DNA from 2 places in the Prevotella sp. SGI.167 genome. Region 2 is predicted to be linked to the other one. Evidence: riboswitches for the same ligand, from Rfam matches in the RefSeq annotation. Region 2 holds a riboswitch; the other holds the start of a gene.
What was found. Region 2 has a riboswitch for S-adenosylmethionine ahead of ACQRBJ_RS05895 (NADAR family protein). Riboswitches for the same ligand answer to the same signal wherever they lie in the genome.
Positions count from the first base shown of each region.

Region 1: another riboswitch for S-adenosylmethionine. It lies ahead of ACQRBJ_RS06275 (hypothetical protein); the one in region 2 lies ahead of ACQRBJ_RS05895 (NADAR family protein).

Region 1 is NZ_JBNPLT010000008.1:113,828-129,561, reverse strand. It holds gene ACQRBJ_RS06310 (DEAD/DEAH box helicase family protein) at 1-1,192, opposite strand, end outside; gene ACQRBJ_RS06305 (DNA methyltransferase) at 1,201-4,155, opposite strand; gene ACQRBJ_RS06300 (SNF2-related protein) at 4,197-7,097, opposite strand; gene ACQRBJ_RS06295 (DUF3990 domain-containing protein) at 7,686-8,165, opposite strand; gene ACQRBJ_RS06290 (DUF3791 domain-containing protein) at 8,162-8,380, opposite strand; gene ACQRBJ_RS06285 (hypothetical protein) at 8,386-8,628, opposite strand; gene ACQRBJ_RS06280 (TIGR02452 family protein) at 8,784-9,638, shown strand; gene ACQRBJ_RS06275 (hypothetical protein) at 9,709-9,990, opposite strand; SAM-I-IV-variant riboswitch at 9,990-10,101, opposite strand; gene ACQRBJ_RS06270 (secondary thiamine-phosphate synthase enzyme YjbQ) at 10,394-10,807, shown strand; gene ACQRBJ_RS06265 (hypothetical protein) at 10,946-11,701, opposite strand; gene ACQRBJ_RS06260 (DNA-binding protein) at 11,691-11,933, opposite strand; gene ACQRBJ_RS06255 (SPFH domain-containing protein) at 11,940-12,908, opposite strand; gene ACQRBJ_RS06250 (MFS transporter) at 13,090-14,415, opposite strand; gene ACQRBJ_RS06245 (DUF4922 domain-containing protein) at 14,425-15,734, opposite strand, start outside.
Region 2 is NZ_JBNPLT010000008.1:7,631-23,364, reverse strand. It holds gene ACQRBJ_RS05930 (SusC/RagA family TonB-linked outer membrane protein) at 1-42, shown strand, start outside; gene ACQRBJ_RS05925 (RagB/SusD family nutrient uptake outer membrane protein) at 64-1,725, shown strand; gene ACQRBJ_RS05920 (hypothetical protein) at 2,547-3,881, shown strand; gene ACQRBJ_RS05915 (SPFH domain-containing protein) at 4,491-5,597, shown strand; gene ACQRBJ_RS05910 (hypothetical protein) at 5,957-7,078, shown strand; gene ACQRBJ_RS05905 (hypothetical protein) at 7,174-8,496, shown strand; gene ACQRBJ_RS05900 (hypothetical protein) at 8,499-10,226, shown strand; SAM-I-IV-variant riboswitch at 10,442-10,565, shown strand; gene ACQRBJ_RS05895 (NADAR family protein) at 10,558-11,325, shown strand; gene ACQRBJ_RS05890 (hypothetical protein) at 11,339-12,394, shown strand; gene ACQRBJ_RS05885 (S-adenosylmethionine synthetase N-terminal domain-containing protein) at 12,406-13,194, shown strand; gene ACQRBJ_RS05880 (hypothetical protein) at 13,207-13,452, shown strand; gene guaA (glutamine-hydrolyzing GMP synthase) at 14,855-15,734, opposite strand, start outside.

The DNA.
Region 1 (15,734 bases), 110 kb from region 2:
TATCCTTGCTCACAGCCTTTACGCTACTTCCCACAAATATTCCCAAAGGCTTCTCCACCAGAAACCTGTTATGAATCCGCATATCACTCTGATAGATTTTAGTCTGTTCATAAAGACATAGCAAATATGCCGTAAGATACATATTGAGCAGATCATCATCATTCCAGTCGTTCATATTCATGATACGGTAATCCTTGCCATATCCATCGGCATAGAAATAACGATAGGAATAATCAAAAAGTGTTGCCTTACCATATTGGTCGAACATCGCCTTCCGGTCTTTGGCATTACTCTTTGCAGAAATGGCTTGACCAAAGGTAGCGGAATACTCAAAGGAGAAGCCTTCCTCGGTCAACTTCTGGCGATACCCCATCCAGACATCGCCACTGGAACCTTTGTGACCTTCATCTACCAATACCAGGTTGTTGCCCTCGAAAGCCTCAACTGCTACCGTTTTATCTCCATCCTTATCTGCCAATTTATTGATGTCGATGATTTCTACAGCCTTGCCTTGAAATAAACCACCAACACCTTGCTTGCTGAACATAGCAACATCCATATTAGAAGCCTTCAACTCTTCATAATGCTGACGGCTCAATCCTTCATTCGGAGTCAATACGATGATGCGGTTGAGTTTTTTGGCATGATGAATCCTGGCATACTCCTGATATTGCTTAATGTTGACATGCATCAGCAGAGTCTTGCCCGAACCGGTAGCATTCCAATAAGCCAACTTATTCAAGTCATCAACCGTAAAGTCGGGTAACTCATGCCAAGTCTCTGCACGATGATTGAAGTCATCATGCAGAAAACGATTCAGGTTGTCGCAAAGTGCCTGCGGATTACTGAAATACTGGTCGAGATAGATTTCCGTGAACAAGAGGGATAGATACTGGAAGTACTTCCACTTGATAGGTTCACTTCGCTTCTCGTTAATCTCATCAGTAAACTTCACGATATGCTGGTCGTAAAAGTACAACTGTTCTATGGACAAAGGACCTGTTGCATAGAGCTTATGACAAAGCTCATGATAGAGTTTTGACTCGTGGTCATCATTCAATCCTTCGAATGCTGGATCCTTGAGGTCACGAGACAAAGCCTCCAAGTCCTTACAGCCAAACAGCTGCAAGATATAATGAAACAGGACCAGTGCCTGCTGCAGTTTTCCTTTCTTCTGTATTTTCTTAGCCATAATAAGACCTATTCAAACATTCTTTTCTTAAATTCTTCCTCAATGAGTACTACTTTCCAATGCTCCTCATCCGTCTTGATATTCGGTAATGTATTATCACCATTTACATAAATCTTATCGAACTCTGAGTCTGTGGTGCAGTAGGCTTGCTTACGGAAGAATTCATTCAAGTCTTCGTTGCTCACCTTGTTGCAGTTTCTCCAAATCACGAGAGTTCGCTCATTGCCGATATGAGTAGTTCCTTCCACCACACAGTAGCCATCCTTAGGATAACGGAGCGTCTCTACATTCAGACCGATAAGATAGTTGAAGGTTTCCACCATATCAACATGGGTATCTACCAACTCATTATCCTTGGTTGTCTTGATAGACATGGCAAACGGATTCTTAAACCATTCCAGGTTGAAGAGATCTCCCTTGGTTTCTGTATCGAGCATATAACGGAGGAAATAGGTTTCCTCAAAATCGCCCTTGCCATTCTCGTTATCGAAGTCGAGTCGCTGGTTCTTTGGCTGCAAATTATTTAGGGTATCCTCGTATTGCTCCAGACGGATGTACTTGACGCATTGAGAAATGCCTTTACGGGAAACAGGCTTGCCATCCTTCCAATCCTCGGAATAGATTACTTTTTCGATGCGAGGCTTGGTCGCCGTATTAAAGTACAATCCCATTTCTACAAGTATGCATTTACGCAACTTCTGATATGCCTTTGCCTCTCTATTTAACATGAGGATACTGTGTCCTGTTGTACCAGAACCCGCAAATATATCCATAACAACATCTCCTTCGTTAGAAATAGCAGAAATACAATCTTTTACAAGATAAACGGATTTCGGATAAGTAAATGCATTGCCCAATCCCATATTTGTCAAGACAGTTGTTCCATTATCTCCTGCATTGTATTTAGAATCATACCACATAGTTTTGTATTTATCACTACGTTTTGGCATAAATATTTGATAACTGTTACTGCTGTTTGTTGGCAAATTAATTTGCAAATATGGCAAAAGTTGTTCTATTGTTTGAAAAGCATATCTCCACTTTCGTTCAACGCCATCATTGTCAATTGGATATATCGCCATTATTTCTCTCTCATCCGCATTTATTATCTGCGGTTTCTCTTTGGCACTAACATAAACTTTGACAAGCCCTGTTACGAATTCATTTGCCTTTGGATGGTATGTATTTTCACAAACTTTTCCAAAACCTATAATTTCATTTTCTTCAATATATATTGGATAGAAGCAATTTGCTGCATCTCCACGCAAAGATTCACCTCCCCAGTTTCTCAAATTTGAATATTCCCAATCTTTTCTATCACGTATCTTTTCGTTGAGATACTTTATGTTATTAGAAACAACAAAGATTGCATATTCGTTTGAGTAAGAGAAATGATCCCCCATAGTTCCTTTCTTGTTATGTTCAACTGCAACGTCAACAACATCGGAATCAGCAAATTTTTGCTTGCATAAATCATACAGATTATTGTGCTCCCATTTATCTATTGCAATAGAATAAGATGCTCTGTTTCCACGTAGTTCTTTACTTAATTCTAATCTACTATCCATCATTGAAATCCAAGAAGAATCTTTATAATTATTCTTGTAACAAATTAGGCTTGAAGGTGCATTGTAAGGAGGATCAAAATAGAAGCAATTAATTCCTTTTCTATACTTTTCCTGCAACAGCTCCAAAGCCTGGAAGTTCTCACTATTAATCAGCAATCCATTACACTCCTCATCCACTTTCTCCATACTTCCCACGAGTTTATGCTTGAACTCGGCACTAAAGAACTTGGTGTCAAGCACAAGGAAAGGATTGTCTTCCAGGAACTTTTCTGTTAATGGCTCACTATAGCCCTCGGTCATCATATCCCCTTTGATTTCATCAATGGCAAAGAGGCGAACCCATTCTTGTCTTTGGGCATCATTGGCTATAATCTCAGAATAAAGGGTACGAGGAATGCGGTCGAGCGTGATACAATAATCACAACCGACTACAAACTTTTTCTTGAGCCACAACTTCTTTTGGAAGTCTTCGAGCTGGGCAAGGAAGGTGATAATCTTCTCTCCTACCAACTTGATGGCTTTCACTTGTGCCAAATGCTCCATGATATGAATGGCATCCAAATCATCCAAAAACATCACCTCGTTTTTGATATAGAAATCAAGTTCTCTACGAAGGAAACCGCCCAAGTCTTTGTGGATGAAATAATCAAAATTGTTCTTTGCCGTATAGTCTTGCAGATGCTTCATCAGCAAAGTGCGTTCCTTATTCTTTTCTGTTGGCACCTTTTCATTGACCAACTCTGCAAAGTCGGCATATTTTTCTTCTGCAAACGAAGAAACAATCTTAGCCTCAGCATCCTTGATAAGTGCATCCTGCTTGGTAGTCTTCGGCATCAGCTCATAAGTAAAGAAGATGTTTAGCTCACCATCTTCCTCTGCGATACAGTCCTCTTCACAAAGTTGGAAACGGCGCTCCATATTGTTGGCTGCCTTGTTGTTGTTCTGCTCTGTATCCGCATCACGAAGAACAAAGTGTACCTTACGACGGCTGGTCGGCAACACGAACGAGTAATTCTTGAAATACTCAGAAGTCTTGATGTAATACTGGTCGGCATTTGCCCAATACAACTTCACTTCCTCACCGCTATAAGGAATGGCATAGGCATCGTCCTTATAGCGACGTTTAGAGATAAAATCGCCACCCTCATAATAACGGCTAAAGAATTTAGCCAAATGAGAAAACACCTCATTCTCCATGGCAGAAATATCAGTTCCTGCAGCAGTTTGAGCCTTCAAAATCTTTGTAACTTCAGGAACAAGGCGATTGTTCAAGAACGCCTCGATATCCTTACGCTTCTGATTCATAATGCGATATATACCAAAGTCGAGTTCGGCTTGGTCGAGTTGCAGTATTTCTGCAAGTATATCTCTAAATTTCTGTTCGTATTGTGTCATTGTTTATTTCTTAGTTATATTATTTTTGCTTTGATTCCGTTTCATTTCTTTAAAGTCCAATGCACGCAGAAGAGTTCTTCTTCCGTAATATGCTGCTGGATAAATGCCTTCACTTTGTCTATCATTCCGTCTCGCTTCTCCTCTATCTCATCTTCAAGTTCAAAGATTTCGGCTCGCTTACGCTTCTGCTGACGAGTAAGGGTATTCAAATCCTTTTCCAGGGTCAATGTTTGCTGTGCATTCTCCAAACGACTCAACAATCTTTTCTTCTCCTTGATTTTAGCCTTGATGTCTTTCAGTTCATTCTCCAAAGTGAGCTGCTGATCTTCTGCCCATTTCTCGATATGCTGAATTTCGGCATCAAGCAAAGCCTTGTTTCGTTCTTCTATCTGAACGGTCAAGGCTGCTCGCCGGTTATCATACAGGAATGCTAACTTCCGGCTTGCTTCCTCCTGCACACGAACATTTCCAGTACTTATCGTTGGAACATTCAATAGTTTTTCAGCAAACTCCTGACCCAAAGCCGTTCCATCTTCCGCAAGTGCCGTCAGCACAATGTGCTGTTCCTGTTGTCCTTCGGATATAAAAGAAACAAGATGAGCCTGAAGCCATCCACTTTCATAAGCACATTGTTCTATATCTGCCACCTTATAACGATATCGGCTATAATCGAAGAGGAGATTCTGCTGGCTTTGTATATCCTGCTTACACAAAGCAATGACCTTTTGAGCCAAAGGATGCGACAAACGATAATTGATGTATTGCGATTGGAGCGTCGTTATCTGATACATGCCACATTCTGCTGCCACATCAGGATAAGGATTATGCTTCAAGCGAAAGACGAGATTGGTTTCATCAACCACTTCTACATTCTCCTTACCAAGCGTAGCAATGGTTATCGTCCAAAGCCAGCGATGGAACTTATTCAGATTTCCCATATCCTTGCCTTGGCGAATCTTCAGCAGTCCCACCACATCCTCATCAAAGTTTTCAAGCAGTTGCTTGCGCGTATCTTGCATCGTTGCCTTGATACTCGCATCCATCTCTTGCTGAATCTGATCGAAGGCTGCATTGATTTCTTCAGGAGTACGGCACTGCTGATAGATGTTGAGCATCCGCTTCTCGAAGTCAACCCCCGACTCGATGCTACCCAGCACCTCATCACTGGAACCGAAGACACCATCAAAGAGATGGAATTTCTCAGAAAGCAGTTGGAACACACGCACATCAGCAGCATTTGCCTTATTGATGAAATTGAACACCACCACATCATTCTTCTGTCCATAACGATGGCATCTACCTATGCGCTGTTCCACCCTTTGAGGATTCCACGGCAAATCGTAATTCACGATAAGCGAACAAAACTGAAGGTTGATACCTTCGGATGCCGCCTCGGTAGCAATCATGATTTCGGCTTCGTCTCTGAAATAATCTACAATAGCCTGGCGCTTGTTTGCCGACAAAGAAGGGGTTAAGGCTGATGTGCCTATATTCCGCTCTTTCCATGCCTTATATATCTTTCGGGAAGTTTCATCATTGTTGGAACCATTGAAGAGGACTATCTTGCCCATATAACCATTCTCCTCTAAAAGCTGTTTCAGATAGAGCTGGGTACGGGTACTTTCCGTGAATATCATTGCTTTGCGGTTGGCTCCCAACTCTTCCATCTTCTGAAAGCCGGTATGGAGTGCCGACAAGAGGCAATCACCTTTTTTATTGCTACTGATACTATTAGCAAGATCATATAGACGTTGGAGTTCCTTGATTTCATCCTTGATACCTTCTATCTCATCGGAAGTAAGGATTTCTCCTTCCTGTTCGTTCTCATCCTGCTCATTCCATTCATCCCAATCATCGCCCAACATATCTTCGGCAACCATAGCTATTTTTCCATCTTCCCCATACCAGCCTTGCGGTTTATCGGCAGAATATGGAGCAATCTTGGTCTGCAAACGGTCGATAAGCGTTTTGAGCGTATAGCCGATGGCAAAGGTCGAGGAAGACATGAGTTTGCGGAATATCAGTGTAATCAACTGACGTTGACTGGTTGGTAATCCGTAAGTATCATCACGGCGAAGATACTCGCTGATTTGATTATAGAGTTTCTGCTCTTCAACGGCAGGATAATATTCCTGCGCCATCGGGATACGGGAAGTATATTTTACATACTCCGTAACCTGTTTGCGAAGCGTGCGATGCACGATGGGGCGAAGACGCCTGCGAAGATCACCAAAAGCAATATCATCGTTTTTGTTACTATAGCAATACTGAGCCTTGAAACTCTTCAAGTCACCAAAGTAATGGTCATCGATGATACTTACCAGACCATATAATTCCTCAATGTTATTCTGAAGCGGAGTGGCGGTAAGGAGGAGTTTATGACTATCAGAAAAAGCGGATTTCAGACGGGAAGCCATCGAAGGGGTTGACTTATAAACATTGCGCAGTTTATGAGCCTCATCATAAACCACCAGGTCCCAATGAGTGCGCGACAAGATTTCGGCTTGTCTGGAAGCAAACTGATAAGAGCAGATATAGATTTGCTTGCCATCGGAAAGATGGTCTAAAGAAATCCCCTTTTTCTTTTCGAGAATAAAAGAATCCAGAAAGAACTTTTCCTCCAGCTCCATGCTCCACTGTCGGCGAAGGGTTGCTGGAGCAACGATGAGGATACGACGCTTACGTTCAGCCCAAAACTGGCTGATAACAATACCAGCCTCTATCGTTTTTCCCAATCCCACCTCATCGGCAAGGATAACACCTTTGGAGAAAGGAGACTGGAATGCAAAAAGAGCCGCCATCACCTGATGGGGGTTCAGATCGACACGTGCCTCCGACAAGACACCCGTCAACTTATCATCATCTGCACCGCCCCTATTGCGTGACAACTGCCAGGCATAATACAAGAGCTGCGCAGATGAATAAGGGATTTCCTGTTTCATCGTCGCTTATAAGGGATTATGAACGTAAACTTTATCGGAATTAGCAGGTCACATTTTTGCTATGCTTGGGCAAACTTCCAGGCTTACTAAAACAATGCAGAAGAGACAAATACCTTGTTGGCGAAACTATATAAGAAAGGCGTAAGCCTCACTTATCAGTCTCTAAGGTATTTGGCGTGACCTGTCCACATAGATAAGTTTAGCTCACGCCTTATGAGCGTGAGCATTCACTTTTATCTATTACGTGGACTCAATTATCAATCGCCAAATTTCAAGAGACTCCAAATAATCGTAAACGCTTGTATATTATTATATTATATGTCTAAAGTTTTATTCTTTCTGTTTCTTATTTTTCTATTTTAATTGTTCAACTTATGTTACAAGGGAGCAGCCACCTGCGGCAACCTCTCCCCCTTTTCGAGGGCAAAGGTACAAAAAATAAATGAGATATGCAACTTAATACCTCAAAATATCTTTTACCGAGTAAATTTTACTTGAAGCATCAAAAGAGAAATACTGGTCGTCCATAATCATATAATCCTCTCTCTGCTTCTTACTCAGACTCTTAATGAATCTATACGACACATATCAAATCTGCTGAAGATAACTTATAGCCTTCTCTGTACCGAAAAAATACTGGCGATTCAGCTTTCTGTAGGTCAACTCTTTTGCAAGTTGCTCTAAAGTCAGTCCTCCATACAAATATCTTTCCAATTGAAAAGCGACACCATCATCAGCAACGGGACCGACCACAACATCATAGTCATGAATAAATTTATCCTTACTTCTTTTACGGTTAGCTAAGATAAATTTTGCCCATTCTATTGATGGACTATCAAAAGTCAACACTTTCAGACTTCCATCAATCAACAGTTTCTCGTCAAACAAGAATTTTGTTACGACAGGAGAACCTGAGCCAACAATACGAGTTCGCTTGATTGCCATCTCCATTGCCTGCGGAAAAATATCCGTCAGATAAAAACCTTGCCCAAAATCCTTATAAGGCTTACACTTAGTAAAATCAATCTTGTCTATAAACAGATTGGATCCATGATACAACTCTATCATACCAAAGCCCCTCCATGCCTATGACAAATAACAGCCAAATCATCCACTGCATCATCTAAAGAAAGAAGATGCTCCGCTCCATAACATTCATACAAAAAATCCAATCCCTTATGCCTTTTCAGATAAGCATAGGATTGCTTCAAAGATATGCCAAACCGCTGTGCAAATTGGCTCACACAATATATAATGTAATAAGTCTTACTTTCTAATTCCATAATTCTCAACCTACCTTTCCATATTTAATTTCCTCCTTCAGCAACTCATAGTTGTAGCCAGAACTCTGATAATATAGCCCTGTCTCTAAATCCTGAAGTTTCTCGAATAACTCTGAATTATAAACACAATCTAAAGCTTCTTCAAGAGAATACTTGAAGTCTTCCATCAGCCACATTGCCATATCTTTGATACGGGCATTAATCAATATGCCTATCTGTCCGGCAGAAAGTTTTGTTTGTCCTTCCATAATTATATATTTTTCTTTTGTGGGCAAATTTACAAAGAAATATCGAGAATACCACATATTTTATATATAAAAGTTTGGAGAATACAAAGAAAACTTATAATTTTGCCAAAAAGAACGGATTTTTAGTGACACAAACAAAATAAACAGAAGACATCATGATAAACGACAGAAGACAACTGGCTGACGTGTATCAGCAAACTATAGATATTGTACTGGAAGGACATTACACCTCTGAGAATGGGGAGGAAGTGAAACTGCTCGACAACACGAAGATGCTGAGGGGAAGCAGATTCTATACCAAACCACTGGATGCTTCTAATGTACCTAGTCTTGCAGAAGGTTCCACCAAGATTATAGTGAAGAATGACGACAGCATCCATTGCGGTCATCAGTTGCAACAGGAAGGATACAATCCCGTGGTTCTCAACCTGGCAAGCCGGCGCAACCCGGGTGGTGGCGTGAAGAACGGAAGCCGGGCACAGGAGGAAAGCCTCTTCCGCAGCACCAACCTCTTTCTCTCTATGTATCGCTATGCGGAATATGCCGAGGATTACGGTCTGGAGAAAAGCAAGTTCCAATATCCGATGCCTGTGAGATTCGGAGGTATCTATGTGCCAGACGCTACCGTATTCAGGGCTGGAGCCAAGGATAACTTTGCCTTGCTCGATACTCCTTACTATATGTCGTTCGTGGCAGTAGCCGCCATCAATCATCCTGATTTAGATAGAGATGGGAACATCTGTGAAGAAGATGCCGCATTGACAAAGAACAAAATGAGGACGATGCTGCGTATCGGTCTGCTGAACGGACACGACAGCATCGTGCTCGGTGCATTCGGTTGCGGTGCCTTCCACAATCCTCCGAAACATATCGCAAGACTGTTTCACGAAGTCATCGACGAGAAGGAGTTCATGGACAAGTACAAGCTCATCGCCTTCGCCATCCTTGAAGACTATAACTCGCCAAGAGGTGGAAACCTGCAACCCTTCATCGAGGAATTCAAGTCATAAACTCCCACAGATTTGGCTTTCCCTTCGGCCACCGATTTTCAATTCACAGATTTCCACAGATAGGGCTTGATTAGCAGTAATCAATGCCTCGTTTCTCACACTCTCCTCGCAGGGCGGCGAGGAAGTAGCTGCGTTCGCTGCCCCAACCACGAACCTTGCGCTCATGATCTATGGTCTGATTCAAACGCTCATCGCTGTATGCAGCAAAGCGGGCTGCATACTCTGAAATTCTTGACTCGGCATAGTCTGCACCAACAGTTGATGACTCAGAATTAGCTGCCTTAATTGTTGATGACTCGGCATTAGCTGCCATTACATTCTCATTGTTCTTTAAATCTGAATTTGGATTCATAAAGATAATTATTTTAAGTTGTTAAACACTTACACATTCTTTTACCACCGTGGTTATCTCTATGCGAAACTCGGTTGGTGTGCCGCAACTGGGCAACTCTTAATGCTTGATTTCGGGTGCAAAAGTACATCATTATTCTGAAACCACCAAATCTTTTCGGGATTATTTTTTCCTGTTTTTTTCCTTCTTCTAAAGAAGAAGTTTTTTCGGGGTAGCAGATAGCAAGAAAATACCCGACTTGATTAGAAGAGATATACTCGACTTGATTGAAGGAGATTCCCTTAAATGGTTAAACTTTCCTATATTTGCATTATAATAGTATTATAATAATAAAATTATAATTACCTTTGTAAATTGACAATCAGAAAGATACAAACAGTAGAAATATAAAACAAAGAATGATATGATACAGCAAGTTGAATTTTCTTTGCGCCCGCTTCCTCGCGGCTTTCACCTCGTAACCAACGAGGTGATGAGGAACTTGCCGGCGCTGCCTAAGACGGGGATACTGAACCTCTTCGTAAGACATACCAGTTGCGGATTGTCGCTGAACGAGAACTTCGACCCTGATGTGAGACATGATTTAAAGGGTATCTTCGAAAGACTGGTTCCGGATGGCGACCCAAGGTATCTGCATCAGGATGAAGGACCTACGGATATGTCAGCGCATGCCAAATCGAGCATGGTAGGCGTATCACTCACCATTCCTATTACCAATGGCAGACTGAACCTTGGTACATGGCAGGGGATTTACCTCTGTGAATTCAGAGAGGGAGGCGGAAGCCGACACCTCATCGCAACGATTATCGGTTTGTAATTCCCCACACCTTGCTTCAAAACTGATTGCTGCGGATTGCAAATCCGCAGAGCACCAACAAGTTAGGACATTTTTTGACGGCGGATTGCAAATCCGCCGGGACGCCTGACGGAAGACTTTATGGGACGCCTGGCGATTCTATTTCCTGGATGAATCGGAGGCGTCTTTATCAATTTCACGGAAAAGGCCGAAGTATCTCTTGCATACCCAGACGATACCTACTACCATTGCTATGACGAGGATTCCTCTTAAAAATCCACTTAATATCTTTGGCATACAATCCCAAATCGGCAGGAGATGCATCGCAAAACCTAAAACCATCGTCAATACCAACACACCGATAGTCAAGAGTTTCTCGTTTTTGATAGCTGGCTCTGGATCCTCTACTTCTATCAGGTTTCTCAACTGGTATATCTTATAAAAAAAGAATACACCGTTCAGACATAAAAGAACACAGCAAACAATCACTCCACCCACAAATACAGGCTCACTTCCGATAAAATCCATACAACTAATCCATAACCAGAAGAGGGCTGACCATAAAGCTGCATAGCGACCCAACAGGGACAGGTAATATACCTGTCGGGCATTGACTATCTTGACGAAAGGAAAGTCATTGGCCTTTGGATGATAGCTGTGAAGCAAACAAGCGATAGGGAAAGAAGTACCCATTCCAGCCAACAGAAGAAGATAAGGCAAATCATCAGATGTGGCATGAATGATGTTTCTGATGGTGAGCAGCCATATGGCAAGAACCAGGATTCCTACAATAAATTCAAAGACCCTGGCACTTGTAGAACGATAGATCTTGACTTGCGCAAAGATGCCAGCCTGCTCTTCCTTATCGCCATTTTTGAATAAATCAAGCACAAAACAAAATATTTTATTCTTCATCTTTCTTTTCCCCTCCTATTTGATTTAAATCGACTTCTTCCTTCGTTTTCTTTGATGCAGCCTTCTTTTTCTTAGGCAGTCTGCCAGCCTTGCGCAGCGCTTCGGCGATGATCCATTGCAGCTGGCCGTTGGTTGAGCGGAACTCATCCTCAGCCCACGCCTCAATGGCACTCATCGTTTCCGAATCGATGCGCAATATAAAACTTTTTATATTTGTTTCCTTTTTAGCCATACTTTTTTAATGATTCAATGTTCCCGTATTTACTACAGGCTGAGCAGTATCATCACCACAGAGCACTACGAGCAGATTGCTGACCATGGCTGCTTTCTTGTCGTCATCAAGCTCTACCACATCTTCATCGCTCAACTTCTGCAATGCCATCTTCACCATCGACACGGCTCCTTCTACAATCTTCTCTCTGGCAGAGATGATGGCTGAAGCCTGCTGGCGACGAAGCATCACGGCTGCTATCTCCGGTGCATAAGCCAGATAGTTGATGCGAGCCTCTACAACCTCGATACCTGCCATTGCCAATCGCTCATCGATGCGAGCCTCCAACTCCTTATTAATCTCATCACTTCCATCACGAAGCGTAATCTGATTCGACTTTCCACCCTCGTCATCATCGTAGGCATACTGTCCAGCTACCTGTCGGAGAGCGGCATCGGCCTGAATCTGAACAAAGCGGCCCAGCATATTCATGATCTGTGCAGCAGAAGCACCGATGCCTGCCTGACCCGTAGAACCCTCAGCCATCGTCTGGGTATCAATCTCGAAGATAGCCTTGTAGGTATCCTTCAGTTTCCATACCAGCACCATACCAATCATAATCGGATTACCCGTCTTGTCATTCACCTTGATAGGTTCGGCATCGAGGTTGCGCACACGAAGCGAAAGCTTCTTCTGACTGATGAACGGATTCAGCCAATAGTAACCAGGCTCTGTAAAAGTGCCACGATACTTACCGAAGAAAAGCAATACGCGAGCCTGCCCCGGCTCCACCAGGATGAAACCGCAGACGCAGATGATGCTCAGGATGAGAAGCAGTACGCCACAAACACCACAGACATTTGCCAGCCAGCCCTCTTGCGAAACGCAGGCAAATATAAACAAGCCAACTCCAGCCAGAAAGCCGATGATGTTTAACACTAACATCAGGATGCCATTCAAGGTCTTTCCCTGATACGTAAATTCCTTATTCTCCATAATTTTACTTTATTTATTACGTTATTGATATTGATATCATTTTAATATCACAAATATACGATATTAAAATGATATCACAAGAGAAGGAACCCAAAATTTTAATTAGTTTAACGTAAAAAGGTCGTTGAGACGAATCCCAACGACCTTTTCCTGTATTTTCACCTATTTATATATAGGATTACTATTCTATCACTTCCATTTCTTCCTCCTCGATTTCCTCTTTCTCTTTCTTTCCGAAATTAGGATCAATCTTCAGGAAAGCAGTAACCAGGAAGGTAATGGCGCAACATGCCATCACGATGATGAAGAACATGCGGTAGCCTACCATATCTTTCAGATATCCCGAAACCATACCAGGCAACATCAAACCTAAATAAGAGATACCTGTACAGATGGAATAATGGGATGTCTTGAACTTGCCCTGACTATAGAACAACATGTAAAGGGTAAGAACCGTGAAGCCCAGACCGTAACCCAACTGCTCGACGAAAAGACAGCTGGAAACCACGATGAGGTTGCTGTTGAGCGAGTAACTCAGATAGATGTAAACCACATCAGGCAAGGTGATGGCGCAAACCAGAGGCCAGAGCCATTTCTTCATTCCATCCCTGCTCACCAGAATACCACCAAGAATTCCACCCAGCAGCAAACCAATCAATCCCACAGTACCATTGGCAAAGCCATATTCCTGAGGTGACAGTCCCAGTCCGCCCTGCGAATTAGGACGGAGTATGAAGGTCTTGGTCATGGTGTTCAGAAGCGCTTCTGGGAATCGGTAGAGCAAGAGGAAGAGCATCACACAGATGGTTTCTCCCAATCCGAACTTCACGAAGAAGGTGCGGAACATATTCTTCAGTTCGTGAGCCACTTCACCCACCGTTCTGTCCGTCTGCACATCCTCCTTAGGACGTGGCATGAATCGGCTATGATAGAGCCATAATCCGATGAAGATACCTGCCAGACCGTAGAAGATGAGCGCCCATGAGAAGCTAATCTGGTTGCGGAACATCACCTGGAGAACACCTGCCAGCATCACCAGGAATCCATTCACAAAGATGATGGCAAGGCGATAGAAGGTATTTCTCAAACCCACGAACTTGGTCTGCGTATGCTCATCCAACTCTATCATATAGAAACCATCCGCCGAAATATCGTGGGTGGCACTACAGAAGGCGATGAGGAAGAAGAAACACATCGTTGCCTGGAACCAGAAGGCAGTAGGCAGCGAGAAAGCAATGCCGGCAAGGGCGGCTCCGATGAGTGCCTGCATGGTCAATACCCACCAGCGCTTGGTCTTCAGCAAGTCGATGAAAGGACTCCACAAGGGTTTGATAACCCAAGGCAAAGCCAGCCATCCGGTATAGAGACCCACCTGGGCATCGGTCAAGCCCAACTGCATATACATCACGACAGAGAGGGCTGTCACGATGACATTAGGCAGTCCTTCCGCAAAATAGAGTGTCGGAATCCAAGCCCATGGATTCCGACTATTTTTCTTTGTTACCATTTTACATCACTATTTATAGAGTTTCTTGATTTCAGCTCCCTGATAGTAGTGCAGAAGGATGGCATCATACAGATAGCCTTCCTCGCCCATCACGGCTGCACCAATCTGACAGAGACCTACTCCGTGTCCCCATCCAGCTCCGACCAGTTCGAAACGCTGAGGAACTCCCTGCTCATCTATATCATATTTATCCACGATAAAGGCAGAACTGAGGAGATGACTGTCACTCAGCGTGCGGCGGATTTCGAGTTCCTTACCGATGGTGAAGGTTTTCTCCGTACCGATAATCTGGAGCTTACTGATTCTTCCACTCGTTCCCCGTTCTACGGATTTCATATCAAGGATAGAACCCAAGTCCATCTTCAGTCTGTCAGCAATGAGCTGCTGCAGTTTCTCCTGAGTAAGGGTTACCTTCCAGCGATAGAAGTCTACCGTTTCCTGGTCGTAATCGTTCAACACCTGTGAGAGGATTCTCTTGTCCTGCGTGTTGCAGAAAGCAGGAGGGTTGAAGCGAATCCACTTCTCAGCCTCTTCCTCATTTGTCAGATTAGGCAAAGTAGATTCTATTCCTAATGCAATATCCCTCACCGCAGTGAGATAATTCTTCGGTGTATCTTCCCAACAGTACTGGAACTCCTCTGTGACTCCACCGCAACATTTAGAGAATCGGGCATCGCATATCTCATCACCATCCAGGAGCACCTGTCCCTTGGTCTGACGAATAGCCTCAGCAACATGTGGAGAAGTTTCCTTCGTGATTCCCTGGTAACGCTGGCAATGGTCATCTGCACAAACATCAAAGATGGTATGGTCTTCGCGATCGTACCAGCGGATGAGCATATCTTCCTTCTTGGTGAAAGAGAAGAAATTATTACCACTTTCTGCAACATCCCTATGCTTCTTCATCTGCGCCAAAAGCCAGGAACGGGAGATAACGGCATGTGCCTTCAAGAGTTCGAGACTGGAAGTGGCACTCATCTCACTACTGATTACACTCTCCAGATACTTCTCTACAGGCAGTTCGTTGATGGCACAAATCTTATCCGACTCGACCACGAAACGCAATGTTCCGAGGAAAGTCTGGGTTTCCTTGCGCTCCCAATGGAAGTTGACACCAATCGTAACATCGCTCAGCGAGAAGGAAGCGTCCGCACTCTGTGGATGGAAAGTCAAGGAACTATACTGATTACCGTTCCAGAGTACACCACCTTCTGAGAATTCCACCTCCTGTTCGCCGATTACTGTCTCGCCCTTAGCCAGATAAGGTTTATTGAGAGAGAAATGAATCTTCTGTCCGCTCACAATACCCACCTTCACCT
Region 2 (15,734 bases):
TTGCTCCGCACTCACTCATTCGGTTTGAGCGTAACATTCTAATAACTTAAAAAGGATATTATCATGAGAAATCTTAAGAAATATATATTTATCGGCATGACCGCCCTCTTGGCAACCTCATGCTCCGATTTCCTCGATACAGCCCCAAAGGATGCCCTTTCACCTGTCAGCACCTGGCAAACCCAGGACGATGCAGACAAGTTCCTCGTTGGCTGTTACAACAATTGGCAAGACCAATACAATTCCGGTTGGGGCTGGGATGGTTTCCTCCTGTATTGGGATGGTACAAGTGACTTTGGTTACGACCAGTTCTCCTGGGAGGGTTATACACCTATCGGCAATGGAACTGTGACCGCATCAAGCGGTAGAGACTGGTACGACTTCTCACGCATCCGTCGCGTCAACGAGCTGTTGGCTAACATAGACAAGTGTACTATGCCAGAAACTGCCAAGAAAGACATTATGGCTCAGGCTCGTTGGATTCGCGCTTACCGCTATTTCCTGATGAATTGGAACTATGGTGGTGTACCTATCATCGAAAGCTATGCTACTGCAGAGGAAGCTATGGTTCCACGTAAAAGCGAGCAGGAGGTGAAGGAGTATATCGAGAAGGAACTCGACGAGTTGGTAAACGATATCAATGTAACTCCTGCAGCCCGTGGTCGCATCGCCAAGGGTGCAGCTCTGGCACTCCGCATGCGCGAGGCTCTCTATTATGGAGACTATGCTACTGCTAAGGATCGTGCTGAGAAGATCATTGCACTGAATCAGTATGAGTTGGACAACAACTATGCTAACCTGTTCAATGTAGCAGGTCAGGATTCCAAGGAAATCATCCTTGCCGTACAGGCTGTAGAAAACGACTACTATAACGATGTGATTGGCCGTATGTACAACAACGCCGATGGCGGTTGGTCTTCTATCGTTCCTAGCTACGGCTTGATCGACACCTATGAAATGGCAAACGGCTTGACCAAGGACGAACCGGGTTCTGGCTATGATCCTACTCATCCATTCAACAACCGTGACCCACGTATGGCAATGACTGTCATCTATCCAGGTTGTGACTACATCAATGGTAATGGTAAAGAGGCTATCTACAATTCGCTTGACAAGACTATAAATGGAGCTTCTAATGCCAACTTTTACACCGCAGCCGACAACAGTTCAAAGACTGGTTTGACATGGGGTAAGTACTTGGCACCTATGAACCAGTATCCTGACATCTGGAACACCACTTGCCAGCCTATCGTCTTCCGCTATGCAGAAGTATTGCTTACTTACTGCGAGGCAGAGAATGAATTGAACGGTCCTTCTGCTCAGGTTTACACCTACCTGAATATGGTTCGTAACCGTGTTGGTATGCCTGATGTAGATGAAGCTAAGTACAATACCAAGGAGAAGCTTCGCGAGTTGATTCGTCGCGAACGTGGTGTTGAGTTCGCAGGTGAGGGTATCCGCCGTGCTGATATCTTACGCTGGAAGGATGCCAGTGGCAAGATGTTGGCTGAGACTTTGCTGAACTGCACATTGGAGCGTCGGGTTGGTACTGTGAGCATGGATAAGTCTGTGGCTCCTGGTATGCGCGCCACTATCAATGTAAATGCTTCTGCAGCTGACAAGAAGATTGAGGATCGTGTATTCAAGACCACCAACCGTTATCTCCCTATCCCACAGGGTGCACTTGATGCTAACTTGCAGTTGAAGCAGAACGACGGTTATTAAAAACAAAAAGTACTGAGTACATCATTCAGAAAGTACTCAGTACTCTTCATCAAAAAAAAGACCACCATCTGAGTTTGATATCCAACTCAAATGGTGGTCTTTTTTATATGATTATTCCCACTCAATTATACTCTATATCTGATATTCAGAGAGTTAGCTATTATCGGGGATATTTATCGGGGACAGCACGAACTTCATACACGACCATGGCTATCAGTCACTTACACGATTAATCCTACTTAAAATCAATTGATTTCAAGCCTCAACAAGACAATCAACATCAGCCCTTATATATATAATAAGGTGTAAACATACAGGGCTTTAAAACAACAACGTGACAAACGTGGATGCCCACTATATAAATAAGGTGTAAATGTTCAGCATCAGTTTCTACTACTTAGACAAGTACAAAGCACTGTATATAATGAAGTTAAGGGGAGTACTCCGTCCGTATCCCACCTTTGTATATCCCCTATAGAGGGAGCGAGGCATCGACTACAAGGGGTTGCCGTGCATCTTTTAGAAAATTTTCCGGTATACAAAATGCCTTTGCTTTCAAGTCTTCAGATTTTTTAATATTCAATTTTGCAATAGTAGTCTCCCAAGTAGTATGTTTGCAACGTGAGAATAAATGATAGAAATAAAACCATATTAAATATGAAGAGAAACAGAAAGAGACCACCACCATCCAAAGATTCCAAACCGAACAGATAGGAACTGTCTTAGACTGTAAACAGAATAGGCTATGTAGAGCCAAGATAAAACTAAAAGGGACAGGCGAAACCCTGTCCAACAAAATAATGATATTACGATTATGAAACGTGATAGCATTAAAACTAAGTCTATCTCTCGAACATTACGCAACTAAAGAGAGTATAGACATTAAGAAACTGTGTTTTAAACGTTCTTCAATAAGTATTGAGGACTTTGTAAAACACATCAAAGAAGGATTTTGTTTTTGCCATTGGTTTACAACAAAAGCCGACACCTTTAAAATATACGAGAAGAAGAATGATAATTTTGACCGAGCTAATGTTGTATTCGTTGATGTTGATGATTCCAATATGGAAATGAAGCAATTTGTTTGTGGATTATCGAAGAAGCCTACTATATACTATACAACACCGAGCAATCTTTGTCCAAGTAAGGGTAACAAGTTTCGTTTTCGCCTTTGCTATGTATTCCGTGAGGACATTTTAAATGGCAAAACGTTAGCCTCAGCGTATAGAGGCATCATAAAGGAGATTCGCAAAGATTACCCAACTTATCCCGACCAAGATTCGTGTGGAGCAAGACCTGCACAATATATGAATGGCAACGGAACGCCAAGGTGTGAAGTGTATTCTACAGACAAAGTTTATACTTTATCAGATTTTGGAGCTGCACTTGTTGAATCAGCCCACCATGAAAACAGGTCAGTAAAGGAATCTGCAAATAGTAATGAATGTGTCTATCCTATAAAGGATAAGGATTTCATTAACGACCTCTTTGAAATTCCACCTTCTGAATTGATTATCAAGTACCGAGAGCGATACTGCTATTTTGACCATACCGAGCTAACATATAATAACGGTTATGCGTTGATACCCGAAAACTATCAAGAGATATATCGAAGTTGGTATCAAGATGTCGTAACAAGCAATAGTGGCGATATTCGCAAAGTATCGGTTGTAAAGATAAAGAGGGATGGCGACAATAGGAGGAAATGCTTGTTTGTGTCTGCACTCATACGCAGAAAGATTTTCCCAACCATCACATTTGAACACCTATTATATAATTTGGTTGCTGAACGGCAATGGTATTATGATAACTCAGACAACACTCTGAATAATCAAGAGCTAATGAGGATTGCCAACAATGCCCTAAATATGGAATACGAAAAGATAAACATAAAGACGAAGCGTAAGCCGAGTAAGTTCAAAGTAGATAAACTGTATTGTTCTGAAAGAGGCATCAAGCCCAAGTCGATGGTTGGAATCGTCAGGCGCAAGTTGAAGGACGAAGAGATTGGCAACCTCTATGATTGCAGTCTGTCTGTGAAAGATAATTTTGCTATGCTCAAAGCAAATGGAATAAAGATAGGCTTGAGTAGATTATATGAGTTTTATGACAGGAATAACATTCCGAGAAGGCCTTACAAAAAGCCAATAGAATAACTAATCTGATTTTCCATTTTCAAATGATAACGTCTATGTTCTTTTACTTTTATGTTATTGTTGAAAATGGAAAAACCATCCAACTGTATCAAACAATCAAGTGTATCAATTTAATCTTTCTAATAGGTATTGATACGCTATTCAAAATGTATCAATCAAATCTAAAAGGTTATTTTCACACAGTTTTCAAACAAAACGCAACCGCAAAATGGAATTATTCTAAATACAGATAGAAAACAGCAAATTCATCAATAGAAATTCTTTAGTCTCATAGAATTTCATTAACTTTGTTACGTCATATTGCTGTAATAGGCTTTTGACAGACATATTAGAAAAAGCGTATTTCGCTTATACCTGATTTGATGTGAACTTCGACAACTCACAAAATGGAATTGAGGGTATATGTGAAAGGACGCTCCATTTCGGTGTATTCGTATATCAACACGAACATACTGCAAGTGGAGTTGTCTATTCATATCCCAATTCCATGAGCAGTCGAAGGCTTACATCAAGGGTGCGAATAGAAGCTCCACTTTTTTGTATGCCTATTTTAATAGATTTGTCAAACTGCACTGTTTGAGCTGAAGGTGCTTCTAACTTGTCTGTCGCATGGCAATTGTTGATGTTATAAAGTATGAAATTTCTGATACAGAACTTGTAGGCAAGTTTAAGTCAGACAATATAAAGTTAGGCAGTCAGTTGATTGTCTATCCAAGCCAAACTGCATTCTTTGTAAAAGGCGGAAAGATATTAGACGAGTTCACAAGTGGCACATACACACTAAATTCAGAAAACATTCCTATATTAAATAAGGTGGTTAACATTCCATTTGGAGGTGATACCCCTTCTACTGCCGAAGTGTGGTTTGTCAACCAAGTATCACTGCTTGATTGTAAATGGGGTACAGCAACACCTTTGCAAGTCGAGGATCCAAAGTATGATGTGATTGTTCCAATACGTGCTTTTGGGCAATATGGATTCAAGATTATCAGTCCAAGAATTTTTCTTGAAAGATTAGTAGGAAATATGCCAACCTTTGCCGTTGACAAGGTTGTGTCTTATTTCCGTGGTATGATATTGTCTAAACTGACAACCATCATCTACAACAAGCTGAAGGAAGAAGGTCTATCTACTTTGAATGTCAATTCACAGGTTGAAGGTCTTTCAGAATATGCACAAAGCCATTTACAAGATACTTTTATGCGTTATGGTATCAGCTTGGAACTATTCAACATCATTTCCATTTCTGTAAAAGAAGACGACCCAAGTTTTGTACGCTTGAAACAAGTCAAAGACGAGGCTGCTCATATCAATATCATGGGCAAAGAGAATTATCGTCTATCTCGTTCGTACGATGTACTTGAGGCTGCTGCTGAAAATGAGGGCGGAATGGGTACAGCAATGGGACTTGGAGCAGGTGTTGGCATAGGAAATGCTGTCGGAGCCATGGCTTCAAAGACACTTTCCAATGGGTTAAACTCTGATGAAGTTCCTCCCCCATTACCTAAAACATGTGTCTATTACTTAGGCATAAATGGCAAATCAGTTGGGCCAATGGATTTTGATACTATATGCCAAAAGTATTCAGCCAATGAAATCAATGCTAACATATTAGTTTGGAGAAAAGGCATGAAAGCTTGGGATAAAATTTGCAACGTGGAAGACTTTCAATCTTTGTTTGACGAAGAATGTCCTCCACCGTTACCAATAATATAAAAGTATACGACAATGAAGAGAATAGTCTTATTCACTTGCACAACACTACTTATCACCAACTTTTTGTTTGGCCTATTATTGAGTAGTTATGAGTGGCTTAATATGCTTCTCAGCAGCGGAATCATCATATTGTTTGGGATTTTTATGTTGTTGATTGGGATAGTGCAATTAAAAGATGGTTTCAAATCGTCTTTGTATGTGTTATATCCCATCTTAGGATTCATCGAACTTGTATTGTCGCTATTTTCTCCCAATAGAATAATGGATAATTGGGTGATAATAGTGATAACACTTATAGTTGTGTTTCAACTGATATTGTTGTTTATAACAAAAGTTATTTCAAATAGAATCAAATAGTTATGGATAAAAATAATTTAATGGGGCTTTTTGAGACGCAAGAATATATTTCAAGCGAACATCATGAATGGAATGTGCCATCTGAGTTGAAAGACAAAGTGGCCAAAATGGTAGAGAGATACAACAAACGAGCAGAAAAGAAGGGGTATGAAAGCTCTGTTCTCAAATTTGATGAAACCTCTCTAAAACTTAGCGGATTATTTACGCCAAAGAGTGAAAGCCATTCTTATTTTGGCAAATTAATGGAAAGTGGAAATAACGCTGATTTAAGTGGAGACATAATGGGCATATTGGCTCTGTGCAATAAGATTTGCCCTCAATGCGGGAACTCAATTCCTGCACTTTCCAAGGTGTGTGAAGGCTGTGGAAAGAAGCTATTAGAAAAGGGTGATAAATCACAAGAAAAGGATATCATAGCACAAGAAAGCGGTATGAAAGAAAACGCTGTGGAAGAAACAACGCAGCATATAAAATATGTACTATTTGACAAACCTGCTATGGTACAAATCCCCAAAGATATAACCTACTATGATACAGTATTGGCTTTTTTCAAGGATTTCACAGCTATACAAATGAAGAAACCGAAGAACGATGTCAATATGGGTTTTACATTGGACTTGGATAAAATCGGACTTGCCGATGATGAAATGATAGACGAAGACGATATCCGTTTTGGGGTTAGTGCTTTCAATGTGGGCAATGAAATGTTTAGCAGATATAATGATTGCAAACCATTGTTTGAGGAAAACATAAAAAATGGCAAGCCACAAATCTTTATTTTGCTAAAAGATAATTATGTGGATGTCAATAGATGTGCAGCTTTTGCTGAGGAGCATAAGATTTCATTTGCACAAGAATTTGGCATTGAGCCAATGACAAAAAATCATTATGAATCGTTGGTCTTATCATTTGGTGATGATACAGAAGCCGCTACACGTTTCTTTTGTTATGTTTCAGATAATATGCTGCATGTACCTAAAGATACACCTGTTGATGCTTTTATTTTATCAGATAAGAGTAGAAGTAAGGCGCAAAAGGAATTTAAGAGTATGCACTCTTTAAGTGTGTCCGTTCTCGCTAAAGGAGCAATGCAACTATTAAAGAATAAGACAAAGGGTAAGTAAGAATTTAAGTCGAATGTAATCAACAAGACAGTCTGACGAACTGCACAGACGGCACTATTGATTATTGCAAATATTGTATCACAAAAGATATAATCATGATAAAGAAAGCGATATGTCCTAATTGTGGAGCAGAAGGAACAGTTGGAAGATACTGTGAGTTTTGCGGTACAAAGATTGTGGAGTTGAAAAAAGATACAGAATATTCCACTACTATTAGAAAGACTGTTCTGGACTTTAAAATTTCACAAGATGAAGCTATAAAAATCTTTTTAAAGAATTTAGCTCAAAAGGAAGCTGTACCATCTGATATTTTCAACAAACTTCAGATTACGGAAGTCTCACCTGTTCTCATCCCTATGTATTCTTACATAGGCTCATATCAAGCAAATTGGTCGTGTCTAAAAATTGAGACAGAAAAATACAAGGTTGGAGACGAAACCAAAGAAATAGAAAAGAAATATCCTATGAATGGTGTAGCAGGAGGCAATTTTAGCTTCTTGCTACCAAACTGTGACGTAAGTCCATTATCAACAAGTTTCAATAACTTTTTTGAAAGCATCAAATTTGACAAAACTCTATATGACCAAACAGCTCGTAAGAATCTAAGTTCAGAAGAGCAAACTTATATTATTGAAGAAAAGGGTGATTCACAAGCTATTGTTTGGAACAACAGCGATTGTGGAAAACTTTTAGATGGTGACATTGAAAAATCTGTACATGCTCAACTTCCACGTATTTATGAAGATTTATCATATTCTTGCTCAACAAACGGTGGAGCAGGAAGAGCTTTCCTTTTAGCAACTTGGACTATCAGCTATAACTATCATGAAGATAAATATGATTTTATCATTGATGGTACAGGGCACTATCTATACTCAAATTCCCCTATTGATGAAAAAGAAAAAAGCTCATTAGACGAACTCAACAAAACAATAAAGGACAGCAAGGGGAATGCAATCTTTTGGGGCTTATTGGGTGGCATATTACTGTTGCTTTCACTTGTAGCATTAATTGCTATTACATTGAATGTTATAACTGACCACGAATGGAGAGAAAGATTTAATCCTGTTTTATTGTTCTTGGCAGATGGTTTGTGCGCAGTATCTCTTTATCTGTTAGGTAAAGTGAGACGATACCTCATGGTAAGACAAGAATCAGAAAGCAAAAGAAACAACATTATAAATGCTTCTCAGTCTTTAAGATGTAACAATCTAACCAATGCCCTCAGTATGAATAGTTTCGGTATCAGCGATTTAGAAATATGCAAAGAATTAGCAGCAGGTGTTTCTAAAATTTCTGATACCTTGGGGACAAAAGAAAATAGTGTTCAAACAGGTGGCTGTATGCCTATACTTATAGTAATAAGTATTGTGATTACAGGCATTCTGAATTTACTCGTACTTTTAAGTCTTTCATAAATATGATAAACAAAGCAATATGTCCTAATTGTGGCGCAGAGGGAACAGTTGGAAGATACTGTGAGTTTTGCGGAACAAAGATTCCTTTTCCAAAAGAAAAGCCAACAACAAGCGGTAAGTCAAAAGAGCACAAACCAAGAATTGTTAGATTTTCTATAACAAAGGATGAAGCTATTGAGCTGTTTTTAAGCTATTTGTATGGGAAAAAAGTTTCTTTTGAAAACATTAAGATTATAAATATTTCAACTTACAGTATCCCTTTTATTGCATATAACGTTTATTACGAATATTATTGGACAGGTGAAAATGAAGATGGAATACCTGATAATGGCACTTTAAAAGGCAAAAAGATTTTTATCCTCCCATCATACGATGTCAAGGCTCAAAAGCTACCTTCGTTTGACAGCTTTGGTATAACACGTGACAGCGATTTGTATATCAAGGAATCTATAGAAGGCAAATATGAAACCAACTTTGATGTAAACATTAGTAATAGTGAGTGGACTCCTAATGAAATTTGGAATAGATTAGGGAAAGAAAAATTTTCAAGCAATATCCGCATGAAACCTTTGTATTCTGGGTATGATGAGTCAGTAATCTCTGAATTGCAAAACGATGGCGTTCCTATAGCTATTCCATTTTACGTTATACATTTCAACCTAGATAGGAAGGAAAAATATTTCTATGTAGACGGACTTGGAAAAGACTGTACCCGCAGTAGTATTTGTACGCATAAATTAAAAACATTAGAAGAACGAGTTGCTTATTACAAAAACTTTGAAAAATATTTAAAGCAAGAAGATTTTGGCTTAACAGAAAATCAGAAGGAGAAATTACTAAAGATGTATTATCCTTCATCTGCCATTGGGGTTTTAGAAAAGAAGAAAGAAAATTTTGAAAAGAAGAAAGAAGAAAAGAAGGAAGAAGAAATTAAAACTAAGAGTATGGAAAAATCGTGTTTAACCATACTCTTAGTGGTCGTTTGTGCTATAATTGCAGTTATAGGATTAATACAATATAACAAGCACATCGAACAAGTTGAATTGGAAGAATACAATGCTGAGATGGCAGAAAAGCATGTAAGAGATTCTATCGAGCAAGAAAAGGCAATGCAACAGCAAAAAGAAGAAAGAAAAAAAAGAAATTATAGACCTTCTGCTCCTACACCATCTTTCTCTGATGTTGAAGTTATAGGATTACCCAATGGAATTAAACAAATTCGTATGACAAGCGAAAAAGAGAATTCTATATACGAATTTAACAAACAGGGATTTCTTATCAGCGTTAAGTGCAATAGAGACTATACTACCTTTACTTCTTCTCACAGTTACACCATAAAACAAGGGAAACTAATATCACAGGATGGTAAAGAGGTGGAGTATAACAAGGTTAGCGCAAATGAAGATATTATTTCCTGTGACAACTACACATTGTGCAATGTTACATATGACAGCAAGAACCGTATTGTAAAAATCAAAGATGAATACGACACAAGTACATTTGCCTATGACGAAGAAAATAATGCTCACGAAGAAAGAGAAGATATTTGGGGAAACGCTAAAACGGAAGAAAAAATGTCAATACCTATTTTAGACATCATCGGGAGTTCGATTTACATACCTAAAAATTGGGAAGACAAAATAACTTCTTCAGACGAGCAAGGCAGACCAACAGAGATTGTTTACGATGGACTTCTACACAAAGAGACTGTCAAAATAACATATTGGTAATATTGAAATACAGATTTATGGAGGCTGCTTCTGGCAGCCTCTTTCCATATAACAAGACCCCATATCCAAATCATTTGATAAGCACAAATACTATTTAGCAGAACTCTAAACTAATCATCGTTAACTTTTCTTAGCACAATCTTTTCGTTTTTCTCAGAATAAGAACGTAATTTTGCAACCGCTTTCCAAAATGGGGAGTTGTTCTTTTATTTATTGACAAGCATCAAGAGACTGTTTAAATACAGAACCAACCGAGCAGATTAGCCATTGCCACGGTGGTAAAATAGATGTGAGTTTAAGGCTTGATTATTCATCTTTAAATTAAAATTTTATGGCAACATCAAAAACATCAGAAATCATCTTAGGTCGTGTGGAGTACATCAATGCTTCACACTTTAACTGTTTGTCATTCGCCAAGGCTTCGGACATGGTGAATGGCATTAACGTGCGTCTTTCCAACATGGCAGGTGGCTATCCATTTTCATTCGGAGGTGTAACTTGGCGTGATAGTGAGACGCTTTATCTATGTGGTGAGTTTTCGGACTCATCAGAAAAGCATCTGTTGGTACAAGAGGATATGCAACGTCAGACAAGCGGCTTTGCTGCCAAACGTTTCATCAAGAAAAGAAACAATAATCTCATCCGTCAAGATTTTGCCGATTTCCGCATACAATGGATGCTCTACGTTGTATGGCAGAAGTGTAAGGGTAATGCCGACTTTGCAAATTTACTCTTACAGCTGCCACATGACGCTATCATCATAGAGGACACTACCAAGCAACATAGTGACACCAAAGAAGTTTGGGGATGTACCAATACAGAGTTGGCTATAAGAAGAGCTGAGCTTAAAAAGAAAGTTACAAGACAGGCTAAGACGGACAATCCAAAGATTAGCAAGGCAGCTTTGAAACGCTTAGTCAACATGGAGATTTGCAAAGTGAATAGCTTTGGTGTGTTTGTTGGTCAGAATAACCTTGGCAAGATTCTTATGATTTGCCGTGACTGTCTTTCCTGTGGAATGGAGCCGCAGATAGACTACAACCTCTTGGAGTCGAAGGATATTCACATTTTAGGCAAACGAATTTCATTCATACATTAAATAATATTGGAACATGATACATAATAACACAGAACAGCCACAAAACAGCATCACCCTAATGAATGGTGCAGTACTTGAGTGCTTTCCAAAAGAATCACATCAAGACGACTTTGTACCCGATAAGATGAAATTGGATGCAACAGGTACGTATCTGAGTATTGGCAATAAGCCATGTAAGCCTCTACCAAGAACAACAGAAGACGTGGAGCAACAGAAGAAACTCTTCACGGATAACGCTTTCTACCTATTGGCACATAGTGAGCGCATCATGCGTGACAGCCGAATGTTTCTTGCTCCTGTTGCCGTTCAAAATGTACTCGCTTATACAGGAACATCAGGTTTTCATACACCAACCTTGGGCATATACTTGGAGTGGTGGAATGAATGTCCTAAAGCTTTGCGAACAGACAAAGATGGCAATCGCAGTCTCGTTTTTCACTTAGCAGGCAGTCCATTGAGCGGAACGAACCACTGTGCAGAGGTTTTTGAAGACGGCAGGATTGAGCCTATACAGGTGTCTTCATTCATAAGTCATTGGCAACCATTCGTCAACATCAATACTCAATATGACGAGGCAAAGCATATCTATCAAGCCTACACACTTGAACAAGTGCTTGAAATCTTACATGCTGAGGATGGTGACGGTTGGAACTATTCATCTGAAATAAAGGAACGCTTTATGCAGTCTGAGATAAATGAATTGAAAAAGAAAGTAGAGCGACTAACCAAAGAATCCGATAAATGGTACTCTATGTATGCAGATACCTATATGAAGTACAAGGATGCTGAGATTAGTGAGGCTTTTTCAACTTTTCAATCCTTCAGAGAGGAGTGTGAGGCTCAAATCAACTCTTTCAAGATGCGTAAGCGAGCATTGAAGGCTGATTTGAAAAGCAATCGCATGGATAACATCTCTTATCAGCGCACGTTGACGCCACTGAACAAGCAAATAAGAGAGTTGGAGTTTAGGGTAAGTACTAAAAAGTATGAGTTAATCAACAAATACCTTTCAGAAGGTATTAGTTACGATACGATAGAAAGTTACATGAACAAAAAGAATAACATTTAAAAGTAAGAACAATGATTGAAAAAGTAAATCCAAGCCATCCGGATAAGGTGGCAGACAGAATCGCAGGTGCATTAGTTGACCTTGCGTACAAGCGAGAAGAAAACCCAAGAATTGCTGTAGAGGTATTATTGGGGCATGGTGTGGCAAACCTCATCATCGAAAGTAGTGTGGCATTCACGCAAACTGAGGTTGAGGCTGTTGTTTTTCGTATCACAGGACAAAAGAACCTCAAAGTGCAGCTCGTAATGGTGCAGCAAGACCCTATACTTGCAAGCAACCAAGACGGCGAAGTTCGCTGTGGCGATAATGGTATCTTTAAGGGTGTTCCGCTAACTGATGAGGAAAAAGAACTTAGTAAGATTGCCCACGACATATACAAGGCATATCCTTCCGATGGCAAGTATGTATTAGGCAATGGTAAGCTGATAATATGTCAGAGCAATGCTAAGACAAAGGATTTGAAGAGCCTCTACCCTACTGCCGTGGTTAATCCACTTGGAGATTGGACAGGTGGAACAGACGTTGACGCAGGTGCTACAAACCGCAAACTTGGCTCTGACATGGCTCAGTCTGTTTCGGGCGGAGGAGTGCAGGGCAAGGACCTAAGCAAAGCAGACGTTTCAGTCAATATCTATGCGTTCCTTAAAGCACAAGAAACAGGTAAACCTGTGGAGTTATTCTGTGCCATTGGTGATACAGAGATTGATGGGAAGCCATATTCTGAGATTGTAGAAATTGCTCGCCAATACATCAAACAAATTGGTGGATTTGAGCGTTTTGCCGAGTGGGGATTGTTCTAAAAAGCAAGCAATATGTACCGTTTTGATATCGATATTAATCCTGTAATCGCAGGCAAAGAGATTCATTTGGAAGGCATTTGTGAAATGCTTTCTTCTGATACTTTCAAAGTTACAATGACAGAACCTTATAAAGGATTGTCTGTTACCAAACACTTTGATGATGCAGAAGAAATGGATATGGATGCAACCTTTTCAAAGGTTGAAAAGGACTTGATCACGCTGTTTGAACAAGAAACGAAGCGCATAGAATCAAAGTAATAAATAGATTCATACGCATTGGAAACTGCCAAGTGTTGAGTGTAAAAATGTACAAGAAAGGGGATTTGTTGACAATCAGTAATTTACGTCAACGAATCCCCTAACTTATTGAATTTAAATTAATTCATCTTTATTTGAGTGGCAGTTTATCGGCATTCCGAATACTCCCACGCAAGCCACGGTAGATATCATCTGCATCCTAGAGAATACGTACCTTCTCTAGAATAGTAAGCGGCTCTGCATTTATACAATTGTAGTCTTCTCATTTGTTCATACCTTTGCACCATAATCCGTCGGAACGACTAACGGTAAGGGCGAACCGGTCACAAATTGTGACCGGTTACAAGATAATGAGGTTATAGTAAGATGATTGATCTGGTCGCAAATTTCGACTGGTTTAACAGCTTGAAGCTCGTTACGGCTCGTTCATATACATACACAGAACTTATATCCAACAACTCATCGCCCACCAGCTGATTTCCACTTGCACAACAGCTGTTGGGCGAGCGCATATCAGCTGTTATGCAAGCGCACAACAGCTGTTGTGCGGCTGAAGATATAGGCTTCTCCGGCTTATAACATTAATTCTTCCGGCAACAAGTAAAGGTTACTCCGAAGACTATTTACGTAAAAACGATGCAACAACGATAGTACTTACAAGCAACAGCGATAGTACTTACAAGGCGCAAAGACGTTACTGAGAGATCGCCATGATAGTACTGCCGATGCGTAAAGCGGCTTGTAGCGTTTATTGCCTCACTATGGCACAACATTGCCCCTTACCAGGGCAATAATCTGCCATTGCCAGGCACCAAACGATACGTCGGGAGTTTTTTTTATAAAAGCACCACTCTTCTTTTTACTCTTCACTCTTCACCAAATCGGCTGAAACCCCGATAAACACTGGGGTTGCAAGAGGTGAAGAGTGACGCTCCACTCTTCACCACTCTTCACCACTGTTCACATTCGGATTGCGCACGGAATTGAATCGGAAGCTCGCCCTGTTCGGCCGGGGGCTGAAACCACTTTTTTTACGTCCCACAGATTTTTACAGATTTTCCGAAAGCGGCTCCGGGTGAAGAGTGGGTGAAGAGTGGCGCAAGCTCTTCACCCGTGCAAGTTTCTAAGTTACAGATATTTATGTCCTTCCGGTGAAGAGTGAAGAGTGTTTTTGAAAGTGGCTTACTATTCCGGCGGATTGCAAATCAGCCAGAACGCCTGGTGGGGAGGCATGGGTGAACATCGAAGGTGTTGATGCGAACAAAGTTTATGCTATAGCCTGTTGATTTTATACAAGAAAGGGGATTTGTTGACAATCAAGCTATTACGTCAACGAATCCCCTAACTTATTGAGTTTAAATTAATTCATCTTTATTTGAGTGTCTGTTTATCGGTATTCCGACTATTCCCACTCGATTGTCGAAGGTGGTTTTGAAGAGATGTCATAACATACACGGTTTACACCCTTCACCTTATTAATAATCTCATTACTTACCTTAGCCATGAAATCATAAGGAAGATGTGCCCAGTCGGCTGTCATCGCATCAGTACTTGTTACGGCACGCAAGGCAACAGGGTGCTCGTATGTACGCTCATCACCCATCACACCTACAGAACGGACAGTAGAAAGCAATACGGTACCAGCCTGCCAGATCTGATCGTAGAGAGATACCTCTATCTCGCCATTCTGCATGTCAGCAGGAACACCGGCAGCCAGGACGCGGCGAGCTTCCTCACCACTCAACTTCACCTTATACTCACGCAAGCCACGGATATAGATATCGTCAGCATCCTGAAGGATACGTACTTTCTCTGGAGTGATGTCACCCAAGATACGGACAGCCAAACCTGGACCTGGGAATGGGTGACGGGTAATCAGGTGCTCTGGCATACCCATAGAGCGACCTACTCGACGAACCTCATCCTTGAACAGCCACTTCAATGGCTCGCACAACTGAAGGTTCATCTCCTTAGGAAGACCACCTACATTGTGATGACTCTTGATTACCTTGCCAGTGATGTTCAAGCTCTCGATACGGTCAGGATAGATAGTACCCTGAGCCAACCACTTGGCACCAGTCTGCTTCTTAGCCTCAGCATTGAAAACCTCCACGAAGTCACGGCCGATAATCTTACGCTTCTCCTCTGGATCTGTAACACCAGCCAAGTCAGCAAAGAACTTCTCTGATGCATCAACGCCGATTACATTCAGACCCAAGCACTTGTAATCCTCCATTACATCACGGAACTCGTTCTTTCTGAGCATACCGTGATCAACGAAG